Regions from separate parts of the Kribbella flavida DSM 17836 genome, predicted to be linked through region 4. Evidence: predicted binding sites of a transcription regulator. Region 4 holds the regulator's gene; each other region holds the start of a gene.
The links. Region 4 encodes HrcA, which represses chaperone genes, less so after heat shock. Its sites were predicted from a motif close to TTGGCACTCGNNNNNNNCGAGTGCCAA; they were not measured.
Positions count from the first base shown of each region.

Region 1 (3,247 bases), 3.7 Mb from region 4:
GTTGACCAGGCTGTCGACCACGGTCTTCACCACGGTCGCGAAAGCGGTGCCGATCACGACGGCGATCGCCAGGTCCAGCACGTTGCCGCGCATCAGGAATTCCTTGAAGCCCTTGAGCATCTCTTTCTGCCTCCACGAAGAGGGCCCATCGGCCCCACGGCGGTGTGTACCGGGACAAGGTAGGACTCCGCCGGAGGGCAGGCGAGGGAGCGCGCCGGGCGATCGCGGATCGTAGCCGCAGATGTCCGCTCAGTGAAAGGGCCGGGTCAGCTCGTGTCGGGAGTGAGCGCGACGGTCAGTCGGGTGTTCGCCGAGGCCTGGGCCAGCCGGGCGGCGGTACCGGGCGACGCGGCGAGTACGACCAGAGCGCCGGTACTGCGGGTCGGCGCGGGCAGGGCCAGGATCGGAACCGCCTCGGCCAGTCTCGTCGCGGATGCGTCGGCGGTGGCCGAGGCGGCGTACAGGTCGATGCGGTCGCCGGGGCGGAGCAGGGCTGCGATGTCGGCGTCGTCCAAGCGGAGGGGATAGGCGAGCAGGCCGGGTGGGACCGCCGTCGGTGTCAGGAACCGGGCGTCGGTCAACGGCTCGCCGGACCGGACGGCGGTGGCCAGGACCCGGTGGGACAGGTCTGTGCCTGGTGGCAGGACGCCCGCAGGGACGGTCGAGGTCGGTAGCCGCAGCGTCCGGATGTCGCCCGCGGCGGGGGTGAGGCCGCCGGGCAGGTCCCGGGCGGCGGCCAGGACCGGTGTGGAGGCGGCCGGTGGCGGCGAGACCGCGACCAGCGCGAAGTAGACGGCGGCGGCCGCGAAGAGGCCGGCGAGGAGCCGGCGGTGCCAACGGGCGGCGCGGACCAGGTCGTGCAGGAAGGAGTTCGTCATGCCAGGGAAAGTACGAGTTTCCGCGGCCGAGCAGCTTCCGTTGTCCACAGGCCGGGGACAGCGCCCCCGGGAAGGGGATCAGGCAGCGCTGGAGGAGGACCCCGAGCCCGAGGAGCCGGACGAGGACGAGGATGACGACGAGGACGAGGACGACGAGGAAGAGGCCGCGGACGACGACTTGGACGAGTCCGAGGACGACGAGCTCGACGCGGACGTGGACGAGGAGTCGGACTTCGCGCCGACCGTGCTGCTGCCCGACGAGCGGCTGTCGGTGCGGTAGAACCCGGAGCCCTTGAACACGACGCCCACCGCGTTGAACACCTTGCGCAGGGTGCCGTCGCAGTTCGGGCAGACGGTCAGGGCGTCGTCGGTGAAGCTCTGCCGGACCTCGAGCGCTTCGCCGCAGTCGGTGCACTGGTACTGGTACGTCGGCACGTCATTCCCCTTCAGGCCGCTGGCACTCTTGCTACTCGACTGCTAATAATGCGGCAGAGCGGCGAAGTATTCCAACTCGGATCTGCGGACCGAGCGAACCGGCAGGCCCCAGGAAGCATCTTCAGTCTGTGGGACCACTGGGGCGGGAACTGAAAAGTTGTGCGCGGTCGGCGAGCCGGATGGCGCCGGGAGCACTGGTCTGGGCCGGGGCTGCGGGCCTGACCGGAGCCTTCGGGACGCCATGGGGCGACGTACTGCTCTACAGCGTCTACCTGGGACTTGGCATCATGCTGCCAGGCGTCCTGCTGTGGCGGTGGGGCCGTGGAAACCAGGACGGCTTCCCGGCGGACCTGGCCTTCGGCACGGGTCTCGGCTTCGCGCTGTCGATCCTCACCTACATCCCCGGCCGGGCCATTGGGCTCCCGCTGCTGCCGGTAGCCGTGCCGGTGGTGACAGTCGTTGCCTTCGTCGCGGTGCGGAGCCTCCGCGCCCACTGGCGGAGTAGCCGGCCGCCGATGCCGGCGTGGTGGGCCTGGAGTGTCGCGGCCGCTGCGGTGCTGGGCCTCTGGGTGATCATGCGCAGTGGGCTCCAGATCGAGCCCATCGCCTTCCCCGACGCCGCCTTCCAGTACAGCGACCTGCCGTACCAGTTGGCGCTCGCCGCCGAGCTGAAGCACCACATGCCCGGTCAGATCCCCTTCGTCATCGGGGAGTCGCTCAGTTACCACTGGTTCCTGCACGCCGAGCTCGCGGCGGCGAACTGGCTGACCGGGATCGAGCTGGACCTCCTTCTCCGCCGCCTGATCCCGGTCACAGCGGCTCTGGTCCCAGTGCTCGCGGTGGCGGCCTTGGCGACTCGGCTGGCGCGCAAGTCCTGGGCGGGCCCGCTGGCCGCCTGGCTGCTGCTGACCGTGTCCAGCTTCGACGTCTACGGCTGGAACGGCCGCGACCTGATCAGCCAAGCGGCGTACTCGAGCGGCGTGCTGATGTACAGCCTCACGCACGCGTTCGCCGTCGTGCTGGCGTTCCCGGTCGTCTGGCTGATCGTCTGCGTACTCCGCGGCGACACCAGGAGGAGTCACTGGGTGCTCCTGGTCGTCGGCTTGGCAGCACTCGCCGGCGCCAAGGCCTCGTTCGTGCCCTTGCTGGTCGCCGCGGTCGGCCTGGCCGTGGTCGCTCGCTTCGCAGTGACCCGTCGAGTGGATCGCGCCTCGGTAGCACTGGGGCTCACAGTGCTGGCGACGTTCGTCTTCGCCCAGGCCGTGCTGTTCAGCGCAGGCTCATCCGGAGTTGCCTGGGGACCCGGGCAGAGCTTCCACGCGCTGGCCGGGCAGGTCGGCTTCGGTTCCCGCTACCACGGCGAACCGGCGGCCATTGCGGTCCTGGGTACGACGGGCACCACGCTGCTGGTCTCCTGGGCGCTCGGCGGCCTCGGCATGCTGGGCTTCCTCCGGGAGCGCCGCTGGAAGTCACCCGACGCCGTCTTCCTGGTCAGCTTCGTGCTCGTTGGCGTGGTGGCAGGCGCGGTCTTCCGCCATCCCGGCTACAGCCAGCTGTACTTCGTCCGCGCAGCCTTCCCGATCGCCATCGCGGCCTCGGTGTGGGGGCTCACGCTCCTTCTCGGCGGCCTGCGCCTGCGCCAGCTCGTTCCTCGCGTGCTCCTGGCGCTGGCCGCCGGCATGGTGCTGGCCAAGGTGCTCTCCGCGCTGACACCGACCAAGCCGCGCCTCAGCCAAGGCATTCTCGCCGTCAGCGTCCAGGTGCTCTGGCCGTGGGCCACCGTGTTCCTGGTCGCCGCCCTGGTCACGCTCGTCCTGAGGCGCACCGGCGAGCGGGCGGTAGCACTCGGCCTCGGCGTCCTGGTGGTCTTCGGCGTGGCGGCCGTCCACCTCCCGGAGACGGTGGTGACCACGTTCGCCGACCGCGTCTGCGTC
Region 1 covers NC_013729.1:6,211,418-6,214,664, reverse strand. The annotation lists gene mscL (large conductance mechanosensitive channel protein MscL) at 1-120, opposite strand, end outside; gene KFLA_RS28665 (CpaB family protein) at 267-878, opposite strand; gene KFLA_RS39555 (FmdB family zinc ribbon protein) at 957-1,313, opposite strand; gene KFLA_RS28645 (hypothetical protein) at 1,493-3,247, shown strand, end outside.
Region 1: the regulator HrcA is predicted to act here: its motif matches at 1,333-1,359, upstream of KFLA_RS39555 (FmdB family zinc ribbon protein).

Region 2 (3,247 bases), 3.7 Mb from region 4:
GGTCGGCTGCGGCTGGGGCTGCTGCGGCTGCTGGGTGCTCTGCCAGACCGCCTTGCCGTCAGCCTCCGGCATCACGATCCAGGCGGCCACGTAGCCGAGCAGGGCGCCACCGCCGGTGATCAGGGTGAGCCCGACGATGCCCAGCCGGACCAGGGTGGCGTCGATGTTCAGGTACTCCGCGATGCCGCCGGAGACTCCGGACAGCATCCGCTGGTCGCGCGAGCGGCGGAGGGTCTTGCCGGACAGGTTCGAGAAGGGTGCGCTGTTGTTCGTCATGTCTCTACTGTGCTGCCCGGAGGCCGCCCGGCACATCGGGATCGGTACCGACTGACCCCTGACCCGACCCCTGGCCGTGGGGGATCGCCGCCCCTGACGACTTATGGACCGGAACTGTCGGTCCGGGGAGTTAGCTTCGCGGTATGGACGCGAGGGCGGTGCAGGACCTGGTGCTGCGGTTGCCAGGGGCGGAGGAGCACGAGGGCTGGGCCGGTCAGCCGGCGTACAAAGTCCGGAAGAAGGGCTTCGCCTACCTGTCGGAGGACGAGTCGACGCTCTTCCTCAAGGCGTTGCGCGAGGAGCAGCAGGCGATGATCGCCGAGAATCCAGAGGTGTACGCGTCCTGGTGGGAGTCCGGCCGGTTCGGCTGGCTGTCGATCGACCTGGCCGGTGCCGACGACGAGGAGGTCGCCGAGCTGATCACCGAGGCGTGGCGACTGAACGCCCCGAAGTACCTGATCGCCCAGCTGGAGCCGGAGTGAGCCCTACACCTCGCGGCGCACCAGGACCCAGCGCGCCTACGTCGTTCCAGCGGTTCGGAGTGGCCGCAGAGACGTCGAGCGTCACGCTCGCAGCGCAACGCCCGGCGGGCCTGGCCCGGCTTGCACTCGCTGGGGTCGAGTGCTAATACTTGGTTAGCACTCACTGGGCGAGAGTGATAACCAGCTTGCCCGTTGAGTACGTACGAAGACGGCCTCGATGAGGCGCCGGAGACGGGGCGGGACGTGACCGCCGCGACGCCGGTGCCGTCCGTCGCGGGCATCCGGCCGGCTGAACCACCAGAACTCGACGCGGGAGGACTCGCGGAGAATGCCCAAGCTGATTTCTTTCAACGAAGAGGCGCGCCGCGGCCTCGAGCGGGGAATGAACACCCTCGCCGACGCCGTCAAGGTGACGCTTGGCCCCAAGGGCCGCAACGTCGTCCTGGAGAAGAAGTGGGGCGCCCCCACGATCACCAACGACGGTGTCTCCATCGCCAAGGAGATCGAGCTCGAGGACCCGTACGAGAAGATCGGGGCCGAGCTCGTCAAGGAAGTTGCCAAGAAGACCGACGACGTCGCGGGTGACGGCACCACCACCGCCACCGTGCTGGCCCAGGCTCTCGTCCGCGAGGGTCTGCGCAACGTCGCCGCCGGCGCCAACCCGATGGGCCTGAAGAAGGGCATCGAGAAGGCGACCGAGGCCGTCAGCGAGCAGCTGCTGGCGCTGGCCAAGCCGGTCGAGACCCGGGAGCAGATCGCTGCGACCGCCTCGATCTCGGCCGCCGACACCCAGGTCGGCCAGATCATCGCCGAGGCGATGGACAAGGTCGGCAAGGAAGGTGTCATCACCGTCGAGGAGAGCAACACCTTCGGTCTGGAGCTCGAGCTCACCGAGGGCATGCGCTTCGACAAGGGCTACATCTCGCCGTACTTCGTGACCGACACCGAGCGGATGGAAGCGGTTCTCGACGACCCGTACATCCTCGTGGTGAACAGCAAGATCTCGAGCATCAAGGACCTGGTCCCGGTGCTGGAGAAGGTCATGCAGACCGGCAAGCCGCTGGCGATCATCGCCGAGGACCTCGAGGGCGAGGCGCTGGCGACCCTGGTCGTGAACAAGATCAAGGGCACCTTCAAGACCGTCGCCGTCAAGGCGCCGGGCTTCGGTGACCGCCGCAAGGCCATGCTGACCGACATCGCCATCCTCACCGGCGGCCAGGTCATCTCCGAAGAGGTCGGCCTCAAGCTCGACACCGTGGACCTGGAGCTGCTCGGCCAGGCCCGCAAGGTGGTCGTCACCAAGGACGAGACCACCATCGTCGAGGGCACCGGCGACGCCGACTCGATCCAGGGCCGGGTCAACCAGATCCGCGCCGAGATCGAGAAGTCGGACTCCGACTACGACCGCGAGAAGCTGCAGGAGCGGCTGGCCAAGCTGGCCGGCGGCGTCGCGGTGATCAAGGTCGGCGCGGCCACCGAGGTCGAGCTGAAGGAGCGCAAGCACCGCATCGAGGACGCCGTGCGCAACGCGAAGGCGGCCGTCGAGGAGGGCATCGTCGCCGGTGGTGGCGTCGCGCTGCTGCAGGCGTCGGTGAAGGCGTTCGAGAAGCTGGAGCTCGAGGGCGACGAGGCGACCGGTGCGCAGATCGTTCGGCACGCCGTCGAGGCGCCGCTGAAGCAGATCGCCGTCAACGCCGGCCTCGAGGGTGGCGTCGTGGTGGAGAAGGTCCGCAACCTCGAGCCGGGTCACGGTCTGAACGCCGCGACCGGCGAGTACGTCGACCTGATCGCCACCGGCATCATCGACCCCGCCAAGGTGACCCGCTCGGCGCTGCAGAACGCGGCCTCGATCGCGGCCCTGTTCCTCACCACCGAGGCGGTCATCGCCGACAAGCCGGAGAAGGCCTCGGCCGCTCCGGGTGGCGCCCCCGACATGGGCGGCATGGACTTCTGATCCACCGAAGTCGGTAGTACCACGCACGACAGCGAAGGCGGTCCCGGGTCCCAGCCCGGGGCCGCCTTCTGTCGTGCTCAGGTGCCGGTGCTCAGGTGCCGGTGCTCAGGTGCCGGTGAGATCAGCCGGTCAGATGCCGTCCGGAAACTCTTTGTCCGGGTGGAGGACCGAGGGGGCGGGCGGCCGGTGGGCGGCGCGCAGCAGCCGGAGCTGGCCGATCTCGGCGGCGTTCTTCATCAGCTCGGCGTTCACCCAGGCGTAGAGATCGGCGTGACTGCGGCCTGACTCCGGCGACCACGGGAACGCCGCGGGCAGCGTCAGTCGGGAGGAGTCCTCGAGCACGACCGACCACTCGTCGCGCAGGTGGTGCATCCAGTCGCGGGTGCCGAGCAGGGTGCCGGGCCAGTGCACGTCGGTCCGGTGCGGCGGCACCGTCTGCCGGGCGTGGGCCAGCGCGACCGTCCACCACCACCCGATGTGCCAGCTGAGCCAGCCGATCGTCGGCACCGGGACCGGATCCAGCTCGTGGTCGGCC
Region 2 covers NC_013729.1:6,430,536-6,433,782, reverse strand. The annotation lists gene KFLA_RS29740 (PspC domain-containing protein) at 1-276, opposite strand, end outside; gene KFLA_RS29735 (MmcQ/YjbR family DNA-binding protein) at 420-758, shown strand; gene groL (chaperonin GroEL) at 1,087-2,712, shown strand; gene KFLA_RS29725 (DinB family protein) at 2,842-3,247, opposite strand, start outside.
Region 2: the regulator HrcA is predicted to act here: its motif matches at 878-904, upstream of groL (chaperonin GroEL).

Region 3 (3,247 bases), 3.6 Mb from region 4:
GGACCTGCCGGGCAGCGGTGGTACGTCGTACTGAGGATCAGTGACCGTGGCCGTGGCCGTGACCGGCGGCAGCGGGCTCTTCTTCCTCGGGCTTGTCGACGATCAGCGTTTCCGTGGTGAGCAGCAGCGCCGCGATGGAGCCGGCGTTGGCGAGCGCGGAACGGGTGACCTTGACCGGGTCCAGGACACCCTGGCCGAGCAGGTCGCCGTACTCACCGGTGGCGGCGTTGAAGCCGCTGCCGACCTCGAGCTCGGCCACCTTGGCGGTGACGACGTAGCCCTCGTAGCCGCCGTTCTCGGCGATCCAGCGCAGCGGCTCGACGATCGCCTTGCGGACGATCCGGACACCGGCGAGCTCGTCGCCCTCCAGGCCCAGGTTGTCCTCCAGCACCGCGGCGGCGTGCACGAGAGCCGAGCCGCCACCGGCGACGATGCCCTCCTCGATCGCCGCGCGGGTCGCCGACACGGCGTCCTCGATGCGGTGCTTCTTCTCCTTGAGCTCGACCTCGGTGGCCGCGCCGACCTTGATCACGCAGACGCCACCGGCCAGCTTGGCCAGCCGCTCCTGCAGCTTCTCGCGGTCCCAGTCGGAGTCGGTGCGCTCGATCTCGGCCTTGATCTGGTTGACCCGGGCCTCGATGTCGTCGGACTTGCCGGCACCCTCGACGACGGTCGTGTTGTCCTTGCTGACCACGATGCGGCGGGCGGTGCCGAGCACCTCGAGACCGACCTGGTCCAGCTTGAGGCCGACCTCGGGAGCGATCACCTGCGCGCCGGTGAGGGCGGCGAGGTCCTCCAGCATCGCCTTGCGGCGGTCACCGAAGCCCGGCGCCTTGACGGCGACGGAGGTGAAGTTGCCGCGGATCTTGTTCACGACCAGGGTCGACAGGGCCTCGGCCTCGACGTCCTCGGCGATGATCAGCAGGGTCTTGCCGGACTGGACGACCTTCTCCAGCAGCGGCAGCAGGTCCGCGACGGCGGAGATCTTGCCCTGGTTGATCAGGATGTACGGGTCGTCCAGCACCGCTTCGCCGGCCTCGGCGTCGGTGATGAAGTAGGGCGAGATGAAGCCCTTGTCGAACTGCATGCCTTCGGTGAACTCGAGCTCGGTGCCGAAGGTGTTCGACTCCTCGACGGTGATCACGCCGTCCTTGCCGACCTTGTCGAAGGCGTCGGCGATCAGGCCGCCGATCTCGGCGTCGCGGGCGGAGATGGTGGCGACGTGGGCCATGTCGCCCTTGTCGTCGACCGGCCGCGCGGTCTCGACCAGCCGGGCCGAGACGGCCTCGACGGCGGCCTCGATGCCCTTCTTCAGGCCCATCGGGTTGACCCCGGCGGCGACGGCCCGCAGGCCCTCGTGCACCAGCGCCTGGGCGAGCACCGTGGCGGTGGTGGTCCCGTCACCGGCGACGTCGTTGGTCTTGGTCGCCACCTCCTTGGCCAGCTGCGCGCCGAGGTTCTCGAACGGGTCGTCCAGCTCGACCTCACGGGCGACGGTGACGCCGTCGTTGGTGATGGTCGGTGCACCCCACTTCTTGTCCAGCACGACGTAGCGGCCCTTGGGCCCCAGCGTCACCTTCACCGTGTTCGCGAGCTTGTCGACGCCACGCTCCAGGGCGCGCCGCGCGTTCTCGTCGAACTCGAGGATCTTCGGCATGGAAAAACCAGTCCCTCTCTGAATGCTTGTCCGATGCGGCTCAGCGGCCCCTGACTGACTCCGCCCCGGCGCCGGTGATCGGCACCGGGGCGGTGTCAGTCAGGAACAGCGAGCCAGTGGCGCGACGCGAGGCGTCGCGCCGGTACGTCACTTGCTGACGATGGCGAGGATGTCGCGCGCGCCCAGGATCAGGTAGTCCTGGCCGTCGTACTTGACCTCGGTGCCGCCGTACTTGGAGTAGATGACCTTGTCGCCGACGGCGACGTCCAGCGGGACGCGGTTGCCGTTGTCGTCGATGCGGCCGGGGCCGACGGCGAGGACCTCGCCCTCCTGCGGCTTCTCCTTGGCGGTGTCCGGGATCACCAGGCCGGACTTCGTGGTCTGCTCGGCTTCGAGCGGCGCAACGAGGATACGGTCCTCGAGCGGCTTGATCGTGACCGACACTTGCTGACCTCCACGGTCGAGTTCTTGTCTGTGTTCACCCTGCGTCAGGCGGCCGTCCCGCCCGTGCCGTCGCGGGGGTCAGGGGCCGGGGCCGCTGGCACCCTCGGGTGGAGAGTGCCAACAACGAATCTAGGCCGCGATTAGCACTCGGTCAACTCGAGTGCCAGAAAGTCCGCCCGCGGCGAACAAGGCCGGGCCGTCCGGCGGCCGTCCGGGAGGGTGAGCGAGCCGGTACATTCCGCGATCGAGGGCTGGGACTTCCCGTTCGGACATGGGACCGTTCTCGGTGAGGGTCCCGCCCGGCCGGGATCACAGCACGAGGAGCCCAGATGAAACTTCGCTTCGCGTTCCCGAAACCGTCCAAGCCGTCCACCCGGGCCCTGGTCGCGGTCGCCGCGCTCGTGATCAGCCCGATCGCCGTCGCCGGCCTCGCCGCGGCAGGTGACCGCCCGGACCCCGCCTCCGAGAAGCAGCCCCCAGCAGCCGGCGCACCCGCAGCTGCGCCGAACACAGCCGGAGACGCCGCCGGCGACGCCGGAGACGCCGGCGTACGGACTGCTGCTGCGGCCGGGCTGGAGCAGTGCCGCAGTGCTCGACTGGTAGCGGCCTCGAACGGCTGGGGCGTGCCGCTGCCATCGGTCTGGGAGAGCAGCAACACCCGGTGCAACCTGCGGTACGGCGACAACCCGCACCGCGGCGGTGAGCGGTTCGGCGATCCCGATACCGCCATCCGGACCCTGCAGCGCAACCTGAACTACTGCTACGGCAGCAAGCTCACCATCGACGGCGTCTACGGCAGCAACACCCGCGCGATCGTCATGCAGGTGCAGAAGCGCCACAAGCTCGCCGCTGACGGTATCTACGGACCGCAGACCCGCTCGACGATGAACTGGCGTCTCTACCACTCGGCCAAACGGATCTGGAGCAGCGGCTGCTACAGCCCGGTCTGAACCACCAGCGCAGAATGGGCGCGTGACACCCGACTCGATCACGGCGCTGCTCGCACCGCCGGGTGCTGACGCGTTGGCGGAAGCCTGCGCCGCGTTCACACCGGGCAACGAGCTGCAGCTGGTCGAGAAGCTCCGCCGCCGGTACGACGCGGCTGTGGTGACCGCAGCGGTCACTCAGGCGTCTCTGCGGCACCGG
Region 3 covers NC_013729.1:6,474,973-6,478,219, forward strand. The annotation lists gene groL (chaperonin GroEL) at 38-1,657, opposite strand; gene groES (co-chaperone GroES) at 1,805-2,101, opposite strand; gene KFLA_RS29930 (peptidoglycan-binding domain-containing protein) at 2,431-3,051, shown strand; gene KFLA_RS29935 (class I SAM-dependent methyltransferase) at 3,074-3,247, shown strand, end outside.
Region 3: the regulator HrcA is predicted to act here: its motif matches at 2,242-2,268, upstream of groES (co-chaperone GroES).

Region 4 (3,247 bases):
GCCCGGTTCGCCGGGTCACCGGGCGCGCCGGGCGCTCGCAGGAGCAGCGCAAGGTGCACACCGGGCCCCGGGCCGGCACGACGTTCGCGGTGGACGTGCCGACCCATGTCACCGGCATTCTCGAGCACGCCTCGGGCGCGCTGACGACCGTGCTGATGTCGTTCGACGTGTGGGCCGCGCGGCTGCCCCGGATCGAGATCCACGGCACCGAAGGCAGCCTGTCGGTGCCCGACCCCAACCACTTCGACGGCACCGTCGAGCTCGCCACCGCCACCCAGCGGGACTGGACCCCGCTCCCGGTGGCCGGCGGGTACGCCGGGGCAGGCCGCGGGGTCGGTGTCGCCGACATGGCCCGCGCCATCCGCACCGGTGAGCCGCACCGGGCCGACGGAGCGCTGGCGTACCACGTGCTCGACGTCCTGGAGTCGCTGCTCGAAGCGGCCGCCCAGGACCAGCCGGTGGACGTCGCGAGTACGGTCGACCGGCCGGCCGCAGTACCGTTGGGAGCCTCCCCCGAAACAGCCTGACGAGCCATCTGTCGCTACGGCTCGGTAGACTGGCACTCGGGCTGTCTGAGTGCCAGTCGAGAGATGCTGGGCCGATGCTGAGAGAGGGTGGTGCGCGTGCTGGACGAACGCAAACTGGACGTCCTCCGGGCCATCGTCGAGGACTACGTGGCGACGCACGAGCCGGTCGGCTCGAAGACGCTGGTCGACCGGCACAACCTCGGTGTCTCCCCGGCCACGGTGCGTAACGACATGGCCGCGCTGGAGGAGGAGGGGTACATCACCCAGCCGCACACCAGCGCCGGCCGGATCCCGACCGACGCCGGGTACCGGCTGTTCGTCGACAAGCTGAGCACGGTCAAGACCTTGTCGCCGGCCGAGAAGAAGGCGATCTCGTCCTTTCTCGGCGGCGCGGTCGACCTGGACGACGTGGTCCGCCGGACGGTGCGGCTGCTGGCCCAGATCACCCGGCAGGTCGCGATCGTGCAGTACCCGACACTGACCCGCTCCAGCGTGCGGCACGTCGAGGTGGTCACGATGACGCCGCGGCGGCTGCTGCTGGTGCTGATCACGAGCACCGGCCGGGTAGAGCAGCGGATCGTCGAGGCGCCGGACGACGTCGACGAGCAGCTGATCGCCGACCTGCGCTCTCGGCTGAACACCGCGCTCACCGGTCAGCGGCTGTCCGAGGCGGCCGGCGCGCTGGCCGGGCTGCCCGACACCTTCCAGCCGGCCGACCGGGCGCTGGTCACGGCGATCGTGACGACCCTGCTGGAGGCCTTCACCGACGAGGGCGAGCAGCGGATCGCGGTCGGCGGCGCGGCCAACCTCACCCGGTACGGCGACGACTTCGAGCGCAACGTGAAGCCGGTGCTGGAAGCGCTCGAGGAGCACGTGATCCTGCTCAAGCTGCTGGGCGAGGCGACCCATCCGCAGACCCTGACGGTCCGGATCGGGCACGAGAACCCGTACGAGGAACTGGCCACCACCTCGGTGGTCGCGACCGGGTACGGCTCCAAGTCGGAGGCGCTGGCCACGCTCGGCATCGTCGGCCCGACCCACATGGACTATCCGAGCACGATGGGCGCGGTCCGCGCCGTCGCGCGGTACGTCAGCCAGATCCTGGCCGACTCCTGATGACTTTCCCCTACCTCTGGTCTGGAGCATGAGCACCGATTACTACGCCGTCCTGGGCGTCAGCCGTGACGCCTCCCAGGACGAGATCAAGAAGGCCTACCGCAAGCTGGCCCGCCAGTACCACCCGGACGTGAACGACTCCGAGGACGCGCACGCGAAGTTCCAGGAGATCGGCCGCGCGTTCCAGGTGCTCAGCGATCCGCAGAAGAAGCAGGTGCACGATCTCGGCGGCGACCCGTTCGCGAGTGCCGGCGCCGGCGGCCCCGGCTTCGGCCAGGCGTTCACCTTCACCGACATCATGGACGCCTTCTTCGGCCAGACCGGCGGGGCGACCCGTGGGCCGCGGCCGCGGACCCGGCGGGGCCAGGACGCGCTGATCCCGCTGCGGATCGACCTGAGCGAGGCGGCCTTCGGGACCACCCGCGAGCTCAAGGTCGACACCGCGGTGCTCTGCCCGACCTGCTCCGGCTCCGGCGCGGCGGCCGGGTCCGAGCCGGTCACCTGCGAGATCTGCCACGGTCGCGGCGAGGTGACGCACACGCAGCGCTCGTTCCTCGGCGAGGTCCGCACGATGCGGCCGTGCCCGAACTGCCGCGGCTTCGGCACCACCATCCCGAACCCGTGCGTCGAGTGCTCCGGCGACGGCCGGGTCCGGTCCCGACGGACCGTCACGGTCAAGATCCCCGGCGGCGTGGACAGCGGCACCCGGGTGCAGCTGTCCGGCCAGGGCGAGGTCGGCCCCGGCGGCGGACCGGCCGGCGACCTGTACGTCGAGATCGAGGTCGAGCCGCACGAGATCTTCACCCGCAGCGGCGACGACCTGCACTGCACGGTGACGCTGCCGATGACCGCGGCCGCGCTCGGTACGACGATCAACCTGCCGACGCTGGAGGGTGAGACCACACCGCTGGAGGTGCGGCCTGGCACCCAGTCCGGCACGACGATGACGCTGACCGCGCGGGGTGTGCCGCGGCTGCGGCACGCCGGCCGGGGTGACCTGATCGTGCAGGTGATCGTCGAGACGCCGACCCGGCTCGACGACGAGCAGGCGGCGCTGCTGCGTCAGCTGGCCGAGGTCCGCGGTGAGGAGCGGCCGCAGGGCCAGGTCCAGGCCGCGCACAAGGGCGTCTTCGGGCGGCTTCGCGACGCCTTCGGCGCGCACTGAAACCGTCACCCGGTATGGGACTTCCCGTCTTCCACCTGGCCGACCTCGGCGCCGGTTCCGCGACCGGTGCCGGGGACGAGCTGACCCTGGACGGACCCGAGGGCCGGCACGCGGCGGTCGTCCGCCGGATCGGGATGGGGGAGCGCCTGCGGCTGACCGACGGGCGCGGGTCGTTCGCCGAAGGTGCCGTGGTCGCGGCCTCGAAGTCCGGGGTCACGGTGGCCGTCGACCGGCGGGCCGAGGTGCCGCCGCCGGCGCCGCGGCTGGTCGTCGTCCAGGCGTTGCCGAAGGGTGAGCGGGCCGAGCTCGCGGTCGAGATGCTGACCGAGATCGGCGCGGACCTGATCGTGCCGTGGAACGCGGACCGCAGCCAGTTCCGCGCGAACCCCGAGCGGGTCGAGAAGACGCTCACGAAGTGGCGCGCCTGGGCCTTCGAGGC
Region 4 covers NC_013729.1:2,524,566-2,527,812, forward strand. The annotation lists gene KFLA_RS11940 (Gfo/Idh/MocA family protein) at 1-527, shown strand, start outside; gene hrcA (heat-inducible transcriptional repressor HrcA) at 624-1,643, shown strand; gene dnaJ (molecular chaperone DnaJ) at 1,672-2,808, shown strand; gene KFLA_RS11955 (16S rRNA (uracil(1498)-N(3))-methyltransferase) at 2,823-3,247, shown strand, end outside.